4 regions of the Vibrio sp. TRT 17S01 genome follow, and region 4 is predicted to be linked to each of the others. Evidence: predicted binding sites of a transcription regulator. Region 4 holds the regulator's gene; each other region holds the start of a gene.
The links. The regulator MetJ, encoded in region 4, represses methionine synthesis genes. The targets are predictions, from matches to a motif close to TTAGACNTNTANANGTCTAA.

Region 1: the regulator MetJ is predicted to act here: its motif matches at 1,891-1,910, upstream of metN (methionine ABC transporter ATP-binding protein MetN).
Region 2: the regulator MetJ is predicted to act here: its motif matches at 2,503-2,522, upstream of metA (homoserine O-acetyltransferase MetA).
Region 3: the regulator MetJ is predicted to act here: its motif matches at 1,935-1,954, upstream of metE (5-methyltetrahydropteroyltriglutamate--homocysteine S-methyltransferase).

The regions. Positions count from the first base shown of each region.
Region 1 covers NZ_JBNJOG010000013.1:3,881-8,098, forward strand. The annotation lists gene treR (trehalose operon repressor TreR) at 1-626, opposite strand, end outside; gene ACQEXS_RS17330 (MliC family protein) at 741-1,082, opposite strand; gene gmhB (D-glycero-beta-D-manno-heptose 1,7-bisphosphate 7-phosphatase) at 1,167-1,739, opposite strand; gene metN (methionine ABC transporter ATP-binding protein MetN) at 2,018-3,052, shown strand; gene ACQEXS_RS17345 (methionine ABC transporter permease) at 3,042-3,719, shown strand; gene metQ (methionine ABC transporter substrate-binding lipoprotein MetQ) at 3,749-4,218, shown strand, end outside.
Region 2 covers NZ_JBNJOG010000001.1:651,535-655,752, reverse strand. The annotation lists gene asrA (anaerobic sulfite reductase subunit AsrA) at 1-99, shown strand, start outside; gene asrB (anaerobic sulfite reductase subunit AsrB) at 99-899, shown strand; gene asrC (sulfite reductase subunit C) at 912-1,913, shown strand; gene ACQEXS_RS02995 (ATP-binding protein) at 1,981-2,415, opposite strand; gene metA (homoserine O-acetyltransferase MetA) at 2,542-3,483, shown strand; gene ACQEXS_RS02985 (LacI family DNA-binding transcriptional regulator) at 3,565-4,218, opposite strand, start outside.
Region 3 covers NZ_JBNJOG010000006.1:89,185-93,402, forward strand. The annotation lists gene metE (5-methyltetrahydropteroyltriglutamate--homocysteine S-methyltransferase) at 1-1,885, opposite strand, end outside; gene metR (HTH-type transcriptional regulator MetR) at 2,152-3,063, shown strand; gene ACQEXS_RS11320 (DUF4250 domain-containing protein) at 3,075-3,275, opposite strand; gene ACQEXS_RS11325 (hypothetical protein) at 3,367-4,047, opposite strand; gene ACQEXS_RS11330 (EAL domain-containing protein) at 4,104-4,218, opposite strand, start outside.
Region 4 covers NZ_JBNJOG010000007.1:141,954-146,171, reverse strand. The annotation lists gene ACQEXS_RS12970 (malic enzyme-like NAD(P)-binding protein) at 109-1,383, shown strand; gene metJ (met regulon transcriptional regulator MetJ) at 1,485-1,805, opposite strand; gene ACQEXS_RS12960 (O-succinylhomoserine (thiol)-lyase) at 2,044-3,210, shown strand; gene ACQEXS_RS12955 (bifunctional aspartate kinase/homoserine dehydrogenase II) at 3,210-4,218, shown strand, end outside.

The DNA of each region.
Region 1 (4,218 bases), on a different contig from region 4:
GGCTTCACTCCATGCTGCTGGCACCAGTCAAGATATGCCTCGAGACGGAGTTTCCCGGTCGTTTTATCACTTGGGTCGACACCAATAAATGCAATGTCTCGGCAATTTTTTGCAAGGAGATACTCAAGAGCACAAAAAATCACACCACGATTATCATAATTAATGGAAGAAACAGCTTGAGTATCCATGGCTAACACCACAGCTCGATTTTGCCAAGCGGCAAGCTTGTCGATGTCTAACTCACTAAAGCCAAATACAATGATCCCATCAACATTGCGACGTCGCAGTACCTCTAAATGCTCCGAGGTTTTCTCACGGTCAAACTGACTCTCCATGATCACCGCATCGTATCCCGCTTTATACAAGGCTTGCAGTATACTGCCAACCGCGCGGTTTTCTGATGGAGAATCCAGACGAGAAATAATCACCCCGACGACTTTCTGACTTCCGCCTCGCATCGCTTGAGCCGATTTCGAAGGCACATAGCCTGATTGCTCAATAACTTGCTCTACTTTGGCTCGAGTTTCCGGCTTTACTTTTGGATCATTGGTCAATACACGAGAGACCGTTGATTTACCAACGCCCGATAGTTTAGCAATATCCAGAATCGTGAGTTTTTTACTCATATAAGTCAGCAGTGATAGTTAATAGAAAAGAAACGGGGATCAGAAAGGCATTCATGTCGAATGCCTTTTTTGCTATTTCGCAACCCGCAGGGTTGTCCGCCAATACGTATTACGTTATTGAGTTTTACAATTCTTGTAAATCTCTCGGTCCAATTCCAAGCGAGCTTCGTACCCTTTCGTGTACAACGTCACAGGATTACCGATCTCAGCGGTGCCGTCATCAAGAATATAGCGAGTCCCCGACCCCATGATCACTTGTTTCATCTGAAACTCTTCATCGGCAACCTGCAACACCGCCGAACGTTGTTGTGGGTAATACGCCGCTGAAAACGTTTCATTTTGGTCACAATGATAATGATAGAATCGCCCTTCGCTTAAGCCCTCTTGCGAGCCAGAGCCTGCACACCCTAACGCAGCCATTAAGCTAAACATAGAAATAGCGATGAGTTTTTTCATTAAGCCCTCCTTCCACATCAAAAGGTTGCCTACTAAGTATATACACTCAAGTTAGCAAGCTACCTGTTTGACAGGAAATGAGGCTTATTTGGTAAGGTAAGCGGGTACTTCTTTAATGCTGTCTAACACAGCAGTCGCTATTGCTTCACCTTGCTCTGTCACAGGCTTTCCTGTGCGAACTAAAATTTTTGTTCCAACGCCAGCGGCATCAGCTGCCATCATGTCTTCTGCTTTATCACCAACCATGACAGAGTTAGCCATATCAATGTTCAGAAAATCACGCGCAGAGATAAACATACCAGGTTTGGGTTTGCGGCAATCACAATCTTCTTTGTACTTCCCAACACCATGCTCTGCGTGATGAGGGCAGTAATAAATACCGTCAAACTCCACCCCATTATCGACAAAATTCCAGTCCATCCATTGGGTCAAAGATAAAAAGCGATCTTCACTAAATTTACCGCGAGCAATCCCTGACTGGTTGGTGACCAATACCAGCTGATAACCCATTTGCTTCAACTGTTTCGTCGCTTCAAATACACCATCAATAAACTCAAAATCATGTTCATCATGAACATAACCATGATCGACGTTAATCACGCCATCACGATCTAAAAAGACTGCTGGTTTCGCCAAAATTTGCTTCTCTGTCTGCATTTATAGGGAAAGGCCGATTATACATGACTTGGGTGCAAGTAACATTAAGATGCGAGTAGGAGCTCACGAAGCCTTAGTACAACACCTCATCATGGATATGCATTCCGATTTGTCATATCTAATGACACTTTAATTAGCTGCAACTCTCCGTTTAGCCATCTAGACGTAAAAATATCTATTGACTTGAATCTCTGAACACCATAGCATCATCTACTAATTGAGACATTGCTCAAAATATTATTCTGTTTCCTCTGCACTCAAGTTAAACAGGTTTTTAAATGATTGAGATTAAACAAGTTAATAAGGTTTTCTATCAAGGCGATAAACAAATTAATGCCCTGAAAGACATCAACCTTCATGTTCCACAAGGCACTATTTTTGGTGTCATTGGTTCTTCTGGTGCGGGGAAAAGTACGCTCATCCGTTGCGTGAATATGCTTGAAGCGCCAACATCAGGCAATATCGTTGTTGACGATGTCGATCTGACCCAGTTGTCGAAATCTGAGCTAAGTAAAGCGCGCCGTAATATTGGTATGATTTTCCAACATTTTAATCTGCTCTCTTCTCGTACCGTATTTGACAACGTTGCCCTTCCACTCGAGCTTGCTGGCAAAGAGAAAAGCCAAATCAACGCGAAAGTTTCTGAACTACTAAAACTGGTTGGTCTTGCAGACAAACATGAAAGCTACCCTTCAAACTTGAGTGGTGGTCAGAAACAACGTGTCGCTATCGCTCGAGCATTGGCATCCGATCCTAAGGTTTTATTATGTGATGAAGCCACCAGCGCACTGGATCCAGCGACCACACAATCCATTCTTGAGTTACTGAAAGAGATCAACCGCACCCTCAACATCACGATGTTACTGATCACCCACGAAATGGATGTTGTTAAAAGCATCTGTCACGAAGTAGCGATCATCGGTGATGGTGAGCTGGTCGAAAAAGGCACTGTTGGCGAGATTTTCGCCCATCCAAAAACAGAATTAGCCCACGATTTTATTCGCTCTACACTCGACCTTTCTATTCCTGAAGACTACCAAGCACGTCTTCAGACAGCACGAGTTGAAGGTAGTTACCCATTGGTACGCCTCGAGTTTACTGGCGCTACCGTTGATGCGCCTTTGATGTCACAAATCTCACGTAAGTTCAATATTGATGTCAGTATTCTGAGCTCAGATCTGGATTACGCCGGTGGTGTTAAGTTTGGCATGATGGTCGCTGAACTCTTTGGCAACGAATCAGACGATAATGCGGCGATCCATTATCTTCGCGACCATAATGTAAAAGTGGAGGTGCTAGGTTATGTCCTTTAATACAGTTTCTGATTGGATTAGCCTGAATGGCGATCTTCTACTGGGGGCAACATGGGAAACCCTCTACATGGTTGCTGTGGCGGGTATTGTTGGTTTCGCTGTCGGTATTCCGCTAGGTGTGATCCTGCATATCACCAAAAAAGGTGGGCTACTTGAAAATACCACATTGAACAATGTGTTAGGCGCAGTGGTAAACGTTGGTCGCTCAGTGCCATTCTTAGTCCTAATGGTGGCTATTATTCCCGTAACTAAGTTACTCGTCGGGACCTTTATCGGCACAACCGCCGCAATCGTTCCTCTCACCATTGGCGCAATCCCATTTGTAGCCCGCTTAATTGAAGGGGCATTACTTGAAGTGCCGACGGGCTTAGTCGAAGCCGCTCAATCCATGGGCGCAACACCACTTCAAATTATTTCAAAAGTTCTACTACCAGAAGCACTACCAACTATTGTTAACTCAGTAACCATTACACTGGTGACTTTGGTAAGTTACTCAGCCATGGCTGGAACGGTAGGCGGTGGTGGCTTAGGTGACGTTGCCATCCGTTATGGCTTCCACCGTTACGATGTGGTCATTATGGCTGTGACGGTCGTCATGCTTATCGTATTGGTACAAATTATTCAAATGATTGGCGATGCTGTTGTTCGCCGCGTTGATCACAGATAACAACACAAGATTTTATAAGGAGATAGTCGATGAAATTTAATTTAAAAGGTCTTTTGGCAATTGCAGCAGCCGCTTCAGCGTTGGTACTTTCAGGTTGTGGTGAGAAAGCCGTAGATAACAGCAAAATCAAAGTTGGCGTCATGGCTGGTGCAGAAGCACAAGTGGCAGAAGTAGCAGCAAAAGTTGCAAAAGAAACTTATGGCTTGGATGTAGAACTGGTTACGTTTACTGATTACGTCACACCAAACGCTGCGCTTGATGATGGCTCTATCGACATCAATGCATTCCAGCACAAACCATACCTAGATCAACAAGTGGCCGATCGCGGTTATAAGCTGACTATCGCTGGTAATACTTTTGTGTACCCAATTGCTGGTTACTCAAAGCAAGTAAAATCGGTAGATGAAATCAAAGATGGCGACCGTATCGCTGTACCAAACGATCCAACTAACCTTGGCCGTTCATTGCTATTACTTGAGCAACAAGGCTTGCTAAAACT
Region 2 (4,218 bases), on a different contig from region 4:
TGTGTTGGATGTGGACGCTGTGACGATCGATGCCCTCACTACATCTCATTTAGCAACATCATTAATAAGATGACCGCCATTGTAGAGGAGGCACTCTAATGTGCGATTGTGAAAACAAAATGCTGCCACAAAGTTACCCGATCATCCACATAGAAAAACACACCGAGCTGGAATGGAACTATCGTGTTGCGTGCGATTTTCCAGTGCATTACGGCCAGTTTGTTGAGCTAGGTTTATCACTCGTGGGCGAAGCACCTATTTCTGTCTCTGATTACGGCTTAGGTTACGTCGATTTGCTGGTCCGTAACGTTGGAAAAGTCACAGGTGAATTGTTCAAATTAAACGCCAGTGATCGCGTAATGATGCGTGGCGCAATGGGTAATGGTTATCCGATGGAAGCTTATCAAAACAAACACCTCATTATCGTTGCAGGAGGCACTGGTGTTGCTCCCGTAAAAGGACTTATCAGTTACTTTCACAACAATTCTAATGACGTGAAGAAAATGTCACTGATTCTCGGATTCAAAAACGAAGATGCCGTGCTCTACAAAAATGATTTGCTGAATTGGTCTTACTCCAACCACGTCATTGTTACGTTGGACGACGGAGGGAGTGACTATTTTTACGAAAGTGGTTTAGTCACGGAACATATCGATAAGCTCGATTTGACCGATAAAGAAAACATCTGCGTTATCGTTGTTGGCCCTCCAATTATGATCAAGTTCGTAGTGCAAGATTTTGTTACCAAAGGCATACAAGAGCAACAAATATGGGTCGACTACGAACGCCGTATGGCTTGTGCCGTAGGTAAATGTGGTCATTGCAGAATTGGCGACAAATACGTGTGCTTAGATGGTCCGGTTTTTCGTTACGACCATGCTAGAACCATGATTGATTAGGAGGAAGCAAAGATGACACTGGACGTAGATATTATTAAGATGCGCGCCGATGGTGACTATCGCCTATCAAAGGTTCGAGGCGAATGTATGATTAGCGTACGTATTCCCGGCGGTATCATGCCTGCTTATTTATTGGGAACAGCACAAGCAATAGCAGAAAAATGGGGTAACGGCATTATTCACCTCACCACACGACAAAAACTGGCGATGCCGGGTATTCGTTATGAAGATATTCCTGAAGTCAACAAAGCACTCGCTCCCTTCATCAAAGACATTACCGTCGATACGTGTGGCATTGATGTAGAAGATATCCAAGCAGGCTATCAATCCTTAGGTGGACGTAATATTGTTGCGTGTCAAGGCAGTCGGATCTGCCAAAAAGCCAACACCGATACCACAGGGTTGGCACAGCGCATGGAACATCATGTTTACCCAAGTAAGTACCACCTCAAGATAGTCATGGCTGGCTGCCCAAACGACTGTGCTAAAGCCAATATGGCTGATTTTGGCATCTTGGGTATTGCCAAAATTAATTTCGAAAGCAATCGTTGTATTGGTTGTGGCGCCTGCGTCAAAGCTTGCGCGCACCACGCGGTGGATTGCCTATCGCTCAAAGATGGTAAAGCAGTGAAAGAAGAGAGTAAATGCATTGGCTGCGGCGAATGTGTGCTTGCTTGCCCTACCCTAGCTTGGCATCGAGACCCAAAACAACTTTATATGGTCAAACTGGGTGGTCGAACTTCAAAGAAAACCCCGCGTGTTGGAAAAATATTTCTAAACTGGGTAACGGAAGAGGTTCTACATCCTGTTATCGACAACCTGTTCGAGTTTGAAAAGGAAATGTTGGACGGTAAGCCTGTTTATCTTCACATGGGGCACTTAATTGATAAAGGCGGCTACTTACGCTTTAAAGAACGGGTCCTAGATGGTGTAAGCCTAAACCCAGAAGCGAAAGTTGCTGAGCGTATGTATTGGGCTGAGGACGAATACGTGGCGAATATGTACGTAAAATAAAATTCGGATAGTTAGGGGCGTAAGCCCCAACTGAGCACACTACCAACGACGCCAAACGATCTGACGCTTAAATCATTTGCTCTATCGTTTGCGAACGCGTCATGCCCTTGCTATTTGAACTCGCTGGCCAATGTTGCCAGCGTCTACGCATTTTATCTATCGTACATTGAGGTACACCATGTACGTTAGGGTAGCTTCCTGTACATTCCACAACCTTTAATTTGATACCCAACTGTCGGGACAAGTGGATGTAAGACTCCATCTCCCACAGCCGAACAAACGTATTCGAAACAACGACGCTCTGCCCTTGATGTAGAGCCTTTTCCGTCATCGTTAAACACCAAGCATGAGCTTGCGGTAAACAGTTCGCATCAAACCGATATGTACCTTGCTCATCCACAAAGTACATATCCGCTTCAAAATGCTGTGCATCCAGCGTTCGTGCCAGCGTGCTCTTCCCCGAGCCTGGTAGACCACGGATAAGTGTTAGAGTCTGCGCCATAAAAAATAGTCGCTAAGAATAAAGAACGGATATTACCTTAAAATCGAAAAAATATGCTATCGACATCTCACTCTGATTGAGTTAAGTTCGGATGTATAGACGTCCATAAAGCTTAGGGAGAAAGCTGTGCCTATTAAGATCCCCGATCAATTACCTGCTTCTGATGTATTACGAGAGGAAAATATTTTCGTAATGCCCGAATCTCGTGCCTCTACACAGGAAATTCGACCGCTTAAGGTTTTGATCTTAAATCTTATGCCGAAGAAAATTGAAACGGAAACGCAATTCTTACGTCTACTTTCTAATAGTCCGCTGCAAGTCGATATTGAATTACTGCGGATTGATAACCGTCCGAGTAAAAACACACCAACAGAACATTTGGACAACTTCTATCGCCAATTTGAAATGGTAAAAGGACGTAATTTCGATGGTCTCATTATTACAGGAGCACCATTGGGTTTAGTGCAGTTTGAGGATGTGATTTATTGGGACCACCTTAAAACCATCATGAACTGGGCCAAAGACCATGTAACTTCAACCCTTTACGTATGTTGGGCCGCTCAGGCGGGATTAAAGTTATTGTACGACTTGCCTAAACGTACTCGTAAAGAAAAATTGTCCGGCGTATACCATCATGAAATCCATCACCCTTACCATCCCATCTTACGTGGATTTGATGATACGTTTTTAGCACCTCATTCGCGCTATGCTGATTTTTCTCATGAGTATTTAGAAGAACATACAGATCTCGATATTCTTGCAACTTCAGACGTAGCTGGCGTATATCTCGCCTCAACAAAAGACAAGCGTAATGTCTTTGTGACGGGTCACCCCGAATACGATTCCCACACGCTGCACAATGAGTACATTCGTGATTTAGGTGAAGGGATGGAACCGGCAATTCCGGTCAACTACTACCCAAACAACAACCCGGACAACAAACCAAATGCAAGTTGGCGTAGTCATGGTCATTTGTTATTTGCGAATTGGCTCAACTACTGTGTTTACCAGCAAACACCTTACGATCTCGATCATTTCAGTGAAGCAAATTTCACTAAAGATGACTAATTCCTAAACCTTCTTTTAATTCAGCAATCCTCATTACAACTTGAGGATTGCTGAATTTATTTCTAACAGCCTTCAAGCACTCTAGCGATAAATGGATTTAGTAGACTGTCGAACGATAAGCTCAATAGGTGGAAGTTTGGCATTATGCTGCGCGCCGCTCAGTAGGTTAAGAATGGATTCAGCACAAACACGGCCAACTTCTTCTACAGGCTGGCGCATTGTAGTCAGTGCGGGGGTGAAATAACAGGAAACAGGAAGGTCATCAAACCCAATCACAGAAATATCTTCAGGAACGCGATACCCATGATCATGAAGTGCTTTGATTGCACCGTAAGCCGTTTGATCATTGGCTGCAAAAATTGCACTGAAATGCTTTTTAGAATCAATCAGGTTTTTTGTTAACTCATAGCCACACTCACTGCTGAAATCACCCTGCTTAATGAGTTGGGGTTGAACCTTAATTCCCGCTTCTTGTAACGCTTTTTTGTAGCCGACAAATCTCGCAACCGCATCCGGCTGGTTCAATAATCCTTTAATATGAGCAATATTAAGATGCCCTTGCTGGAGTAAATGTAACGTTGCCATATAACCACCAAGCACGTTATCTACGTTGATGCAGCGGACTTGTTCAGCTATGACATTATAACCAACGGCAACTACAGGAATTTTCATCGCGTAATCTAGGATCTGCTTTTCAGTTAGACTGCCCGTCACAATGATGACGCCATCGACATT
Region 3 (4,218 bases), on a different contig from region 4:
CATCAACTGCCCACTCTAGATATGCTTTGTGATCACGCTTTTTCAATGGCAATCCTTCTCGAATGGCAGGTTCATCAATCTGAATGATGTTGATCCCTGCATCTTGCAAATCAGACACCTCGTCTCTCAATGCGAGCGCTAGTTGGTCTGCAATCTCCTTACGGCTAATATCTTCACGTGGGAACGTCCAGCATAAAATCGTAACAGGACCAGTAAGCATACCTTTCATTTGCTTTGAGGTAAGAGACTGAGCATAAGTAGACCACCCCACTGTAATTGGTTTTTCACGTTCAATGTCAGCCACGACAATTGCAGGCTTCACGCATCGTGAGCCATAGCTCTGAACCCAACCAAATTTGGTGGTTTGGAATCCTGCCAGATTTTCAGCAAAATATTCCACCATATCGTTACGCTCAGCTTCGCCATGAACAAGTACGTCAAGATCGAGTGCTTCTTGTCGCTTTACCGCATCGGCAATGTGCCCTTTTAGGGCTGTTTCATATTCCGCCTCAGATAGCTGTCCCGTGCGGTATGCGCTGCGCTGTACACGTATTTCACTGGTTTGAGGAAAAGAGCCAATTGTGGTCGTCGGAAACAAAGGTAACCCCAACACTTCACTCTGATGAGCAGCACGTTCCGCGTAAGGTGCTGTACGCTCTGTTAGGGCTTTAGTCAGTTGACTCAATCGGTGTTGAACTTGTGGTTTATTGACATCTGTTGACGTCTTACGCGCTTGGATCGGTGCACTGTAAGTATCACAGGCCAAAACAGCGTCTTGATCGCCTTCTAAAGCTTTGCCTAACAACGCAACTTCAGTGACTTTTTGTTTTGCAAATGCAAACCAACTTCTTACGTTTTCTGAAAGTGCTGGCTCTAGGTCAAGATCCACCGGGCTATGCAGTAATGAGCAAGAGCTTGCTACCCATAAATTGTCCCCTAACTTATCTTTAAGCGGTTGAAGACGCTCAAGTTGAGCACTCAAATCTGCGCGCCATACGTTTCGCCCATTTACCACACCTGCAGACAATACCCAGCCTTGAGGTAGCTTCTCTACAACATCATCAAGTTGAGACGGAGCTGCGGACAAGTCGATATGTAGACCATCCACATCCAGTTCGACGATTTTGTCTAACGTGTCTGATACTGAGTCGAAGTAAGTGGTCAACAGTACTTTTATATCGCTACGCAGTACTTGATACGCCAGTTTAAATGAATCTTGCCAAGGCTTCTCTAACTCCAGTGATAGAATAGGTTCGTCAATCTGCACCCATTCCACGCCCTGTTTGGCAAGTTTGGCAAAAATCGCTTGGTAAGCAGATAGCAGGCGTGGCAGTAGCGTTAGACGATCAAATCCTTCTTCTACTTCTTTACCAAGATATAGGTAACTGATTGGTCCCAGAAGAACAGGCTTAACCTTATGTCCCGCTTTGGTGGCTTCATTCACTTCTTCAAAAAGCTGTGGCCAGCTCACTTCAAACGAATCGTCTTTGCTAAACTCAGGCACAATGTAGTGGTAGTTAGTGTTAAACCACTTGGTCATATCGGATGCAGCACTACCATTACAACCGCAGTTTGCTTGAGATTGCCCACGTCCCACTTTAAATAGAGTATCTAGATCAGGGAATCCGTTACGATGGCGCTTTGGCACATGGCCCAGTAACAACGTGGTCGTAAGTACATGATCATACCAAGCAAAATCACCTGCAGTCACAAAACTCAGTCCAGCGTCAGTTTGAGTTTGCCAGTTCTTATTACGTAATGTTGAACCAACAGCTTTTAGCTCTGCTTGATCAATTTCTCCTCGCCAGTACTTTTCTAGTGCAAACTTCAATTCACGTTTTTCACCAACACGTGGATAACCAAGAATGTGTGTTGTTATAGCCATGTCCCTATTCCTTCTGATTCGTTAATTCTTTCATGTTTGGTCAGACAATTAAGATGTCTGGATGGCTAAAATATCTCGCTAATCACGCACTTGAACAATCTCCAATTATTCAACTTGTTTATTAGAAAAATTCATAATAATGAGTAACGTTATAAAACTGTTCATATTAAGCACCATAGATTTGGCCATCTAGATGTTTACAGCTCTATTTAATCCGAGTATTGTTAACAGAATTCATAAAGGTGAATTCATAATGAGAGGAACTCATGATTGAGCTGAAACACTTAAGGACCCTGACTTCACTGCGTGACACAGGATCGCTCACGGCAACTGCCACAGCATTGCACTTAACGCAGTCAGCTCTGTCTCATCAGCTAAAGGATCTTGAGGCTAGAATTGGTAACCCATTATTTTTAAGAAAAACCCGGCCTGTTCGCTTCACTTCTGAAGGCGAGATCTTACTCAGACTGGCAGATGAGATCTTACCTAGATTAGCCAAAGCAGAGAATGAAATAGCAAGCCTCAAAGAGGACGTTAATGGCCGCCTTCACATGGCGATTGAGTGCCATTCTTGCTTTCAATGGCTTATGCCTGCACTGAAAGAATATCAAGTCGCTTGGCCAAGTGTAACGTTGGATTTTTCATCAGGTTTTGGCTTTGAACCTTTACCTGCTTTAGTGAGTGGTGAACTGGATCTTGTGATCACCTCTGACATTCAACCACGCTCTGAAGTGCACTACGAACCACTCTTCGATTTTGAAATGCGTTTAATCACAGCGACCACTCACCCATTGGCAGACAAAGAACGCATCGTTCCAGACGATTTAGCCAATGAAACCATGCTGTGCTACCCAGTACAAAAGCAGCGACTTGATGTTGTTAAGCACTTTTTATCTCCAGCGAGTGTGGAGCCCGCAAAGTGGAAACAAGCCGATAACACATTGATGTTGGTTCAAATGGTGTCAGCAGGGTTGGGGGTGGCAGCATTACCCAATTGGGCAATCAGTGAGTTTTCAAGACAAGGTTTAATTACCAGCATTCCGCTTGGTGATGGGCTTTGGCGACGATTATTTGCGGCAACCCGTCATTCTGAGAAAGAGAAACGTTACCTTCAAGCTTTCTTTAATACCGCTCGCCAGCAATGTAAAAGCCACCTTGAAGGGATCAAGATGGCGTAAATTGAATTTGGCTATCTTTCGTATGATTTAAATTGATTCGTGAGCGGGTCATATTGATAGCCAAGTATATCCAGTTTGCCCACAACCGTTTCGACATCCATTTCATACATGGAAACCAACTCTTCGAAGCTATCGCACTCTAATCTGAGCTTCTCATTCACAATACCCAGCAAAATGATGCTGTCCAAATTACCAACATTACTTAAATCCATAGCACTGCTCCTCTGCACGCCCACGAACCTACTTTAGAGCTTAGCGTTAGTGGCAGAAAAAAGTAGTGATGCCTGTCTAAAGAAATGCTACTTAGAGCGCAAACAAGCCAAAATTGAATACCGAGGCAGATAACATCATAGCCATCGCGACAAATAACTGCAGTTTATGAGCGGTTTTGTGCGTGAATATATGCCAGCACCACACAACAACCGCTGAAATCATTAGGGCTAAACCAATAAGGAGCAAAGGCGTGACTTGTGTCAGTTGCTGAGCGTCAAAGCCGTAAGCTTTTAGTAAAATCGTCACGCAAACCAACATCGAACTCACCACTCCAACAACAGGCAAAATACGATGGAATGCTTGAAGCCTTGTTTTGGCGATGATCAGCAGCAAATGGGCAAATGAGGCTCCAAGAAGCGGAACAAGAAGGAATAAATAGATAGAAGAAGCAAGGCTTAGCTGCTCAGCAACCAAAATGCCGACATACGCTAATGCTAATCCATTTGCTAGATACATCACCCACAACGGCCCTTGTTCTCTGGTTTTCTTGGTTTGAACTTGCGAGTAGAAGTACGCTAACGCAAACACAATTAGAAAAGATTGAATTTTCACGGAAGCGACGGCTAACCATAAAATCGCCAATGCAGGAAGCACCTTGTGAATTCGCCCTCTCTGCCCCGGGCAAATCTCTCCTTTCACTAAAATTAAGGTCAAAAGTAGTTGAGCCCCTAATAACATCGGTGGCAAAAGCGTAAGCAGTTGTGGGATCATAAGTTGTCGCGTTCAATGATAAAGTCTGGACGCGGATAATAACAAAACTTAGTGAATTAGCCATTAGCAAAATACTCGAACACATCGCGCTTCGTGACGGTTCCTAAATAGTTACCCGCTTCATCTTCCACAACCCAAGGTGGGTTGACGCCACTTTTCAGTAAATCAGCA
Region 4 (4,218 bases):
TCTGCGCATTTTGCTGATATGAGTCGCATTCTTACCTTTGCAGCTTGACTGGCTTCTACTAGAATGAACTCCCTTGTTAATCATAAAGTCAAACGAGTACCCACATCTATGTCCGATGACAACCACCAAGAACTGAGCCCAGAAGAACAATTCCGCCAACAGGCTCTGGATTACCATGCTTACCCAACCGCGGGTAAGATTGCCGTTGAACTGACCAAGCCTGCTGAAACAGCGAATGATCTGGCATTGGCGTACAGCCCAGGCGTTGCTGAGCCAGTGCGTGAAATCGCACAAAATGCAGATAACGTCTATAAGTACACGGCGAAAGGTAACATGGTAGCAGTGATCTCAAATGGTACTGCGATTCTTGGTCTCGGCAACCTTGGACCACTGGCATCAAAACCAGTGATGGAAGGCAAATCGCTATTATTTAAGCGCTTTGCAGGTCTAGACTCGATTGACATTGAAGTTAAGCACCGCACTATCGATGAGTTCGTCGATACCGTCGCTAACATTGCAGACACGTTTGGTGGCATTAACCTCGAAGACATCAAAGCACCAGATTGTTTTGAAATTGAAAAGCGTTTGATTGAACGCTGCGATGTCCCTGTTTTCCATGACGACCAGCACGGTACAGCGATCGTTACGGCAGCAGGTATGCTTAATGCAATTGAGCTTCAGGGTAAAAAGCTTGAAGAAGCAACGATCGTCTGTTTAGGTGCTGGTGCGGCAGCCGTGGCATGTATGGAGCTACTGATAAAATGTGGTGCAATGCGTGAAAAAATCTACATGCTTGACCGTAAAGGTGTTATCCACACTCGCCGCGATGACTTGAACGAATACAAGCAACTATTTGCGAACAACACAGACAAACGCACACTGGAAGATGTCATTGAAGGTGCCGATCTGTTCTTAGGCGTATCTGGTCCAAATCTGCTTCCAGCCGAAGCTTTGAAGCTGATGGCAGACAAACCAGTCGTCTTCGCCTGCTCAAACCCAGATCCAGAGATCAAACCAGAACTGGCACACGAAGTACGTGATGACTTGATTATGGGAACAGGCCGCTCAGACTATCCAAACCAAGTGAATAATGTATTGTGCTTCCCATTCATCTTCCGCGGTGCATTGGATGTTCGTGCCAGTGAAATTAATGATGAAATGAAACTCGCTGCAGTTGATGCGATCCGTGAGCTAGCGAAAGAAGCCGTTCCTGCTGATGTACTCAAAGCTGCTGGGGTTGATAAACTGGAATTTGGTCCGGGTTACATCATTCCAAAACCAATGGACCCACGCTTACTGCCACGTGTGGCTAAAGCCGTCGCACAAGCCGCGGTTGATTCAGGTGTGGCTCGAATTGAGATGCCAGAAAACTACATGGCATGAATTATCTCAATAAAAAACCGCTGATAGTCTCAGCGGTTTTTTATTGTTCTTATCGATAGACAAGACATCGGCTTCCAGCGAAAAACGGTGCGTATTGTTAGTTATTCTTCATCGAACGCTTCAAACTCAATGCCCATCTCGGTCATCAGTTTCTTCACTTCTGCCGGAATATCGTCTGGACGATCTTTACGTAAATCTTCATCCGTTGGCAGTGGCTGACCCGTGTAGGCATGTAAAAACGCTTCACATAACAACTCGCTGTTTGTCGCGTGGCGCAAATTATTGATCTGACGGCGAGTACGCTCATCAGTTAGCACCTTCAGCACTTTCAAAGGAATAGAAACAGTAATTTTTTTCACCTGTTCACTTTTCTTACCATGCTCCGCGTATGGGCTTATATATTCCCCATTCCAATCAGCCATTGCGCACCTTCATTATCATCAGTTATATAAAAATCACAAACCGAGATTTTAGCGGGATCTAAGGCTATAAGCAAAGACATATAGACGTCTAGAAGTGTTGACGTCTTCATTTTTGAGAAGTAAAGTTGTGAGATAAGGATTAAGAATACGTGATTTGCTGTTAACAGGTATAACCAAATTCAGCAAAGTTGCAATGTATTACTGTTTAAAAATCACCACAGTTCGAAAGGAAACATCTATGAGCACCCGCAAACCAGCCACTATCGCGGTACGTACTGGTATCGAGTCCGACACTCAACATCATGCCGTTGTGCCACCTATTTACCTCTCGACAAATTATGGATTTCCCGCCTTTGGTGAAGTGCCGACATACGATTACACCCGCTCGGGTAACCCCAATCGTGGCCTGTTAGAAACCGCTTTGTTTGAGCTGGAGTCAGGTAAAGGCGCCGTGGTAACCAATTGTGGAACCTCTGCCTTAAACTTGTGGGTCTCCGCCTTTCTTGGCCCTGACGATCTGATCGTCGCGCCTCACGACTGCTACGGTGGCACATACCGCCTGTTCAATACACGCTCACAAAAAGGTGACTTTAAGGTCTTGTTTGTTGATCAATCAGATGAACAAGCATTCGAAGCTGCTATCGCTCTTAAGCCTAAATTGATTTTACTTGAAACGCCTTCTAACCCTTTGGTGCGCGTTGTCGATATCGCGAAAGTATGCGAGCAAGCCAAACAAGTTGGCGCATTGGTTGCGGTCGATAATACCTTTTTGACTCCTGTATTCCAAAAGCCCCTCGAGCTAGGTGCTGATTTTGTTATTCATTCAACAACCAAGTACATCAATGGTCATTCCGATGTCATTGGTGGCGTGGTGATCACTAAAACCGAAGAACACGCAGAAGAGCTGGCTTGGTGGGGAAACTGCATTGGCGCCACCGGAACACCGTTTGATAGCTATATGACTCTGCGCGGTATACGCACATTAGGCGCACGTATGCGCGTTCACGAAGAAAGCTCTCGTGATATTCTTAATTACCTACAACAACAGGAACTCGTTGGCACCATCTACCACCCTAGCCTGCCAAATCATCCTGGCCACGAGATTGCAAAGAAACAGCAATCTGGTTTTGGCTCAATGTTAAGTTTCGAATTTGCAGGCAGCTTTGAGCAACTAACATTCTTTGTTAGCGAGCTGGAGCTCTTCTCTCTTGCAGAATCTTTAGGTGGCGTAGAAAGTTTGATTTGTCATCCAGCGTCCATGACACACCGCGCAATGGGTGAAGAGGCACTGGCCGAAGCGGGGGTTTCTCAACAATTGCTGCGCTTATCCGTTGGCCTAGAAGATGCGCAGGATCTAATCGATGATCTCCAACAAGCCTTTGCAAAAGCGAAGGAGTACCAGTAATGAGCCAGCCTCGTCAATTGCATAAATTTGGTGGTAGTAGCTTAGCAAACCCTGCATGCTACCGCCGAGTTGCTAATATCTTAAAAGAGTATTCGGACAGCGAAGATTTGATTGTGGTCTCGGCGGCTGGCAAAACCACCAATCGATTGATTGCATTTCTCGAAGCGCTCAATAAAGATGGCCGCTTAGCACATGAAGCGCTACAAGAGCTGCGCCATTTTCAGAGTGAATTGATTGAGTCGCTGATCACAACCAATACCCGTACTGAATTACTGTCACTATTGCATGATGAGTTCAGCACTTTAGGCGAGCTTACTGCACCATTGAGTGCAGCAGAGCAAGCCAATGTGCTTGGACATGGCGAAGTCTGGTCATCGCGCCTACTGGCAGCCCTATTAACTCAGAACGAGCTGCCCGCCGTCGCACAAGATGCACGCGCTTTTCTCAGAGCTGAGCCCGGTACACAGCCTGAGGTTGACCGCGGTGCTTCATACCCATTGTTGAAAGAAACCCTCGCCCAACATGTCCAACATCGCGTCGTGATCACCGGATTTATGGCACAAAGCGAGCGTGGTGATACCGTCTTGCTCGGCCGGAATGGCTCTGATTACTCCGCCACTGTTATTGGTGCATTGGCTGATGCAAGCAAGGTAACCATTTGGAGTGATGTGGCTGGGGTTTATAGCGCGGATCCACGATTAGTCAGCGATGCTTGTTTACTTCCTTTACTGCGCCTTGATGAAGCCAGCGAATTGGCTCGTCTTGCCGCCCCAGTGCTCCATAGCCGAACTTTACAGCCTGTTGCTCAAAGTACTATGGATTGTCACTTACGCTGCAGCTATGAGCCGGAATCCGGTTCAACTAGAATCGAACGCGTGTTGGCTTCTGGCCGCGGTGCAAAAATCATCTCTTCACTTGATGAAGTGATGCTGATCCGGCTGCATTTTGCTTCCGGCCATGACTTTATCCGCCAGCAACAGGAAGTTTTAGCAGGTCTAAAACGAGCAC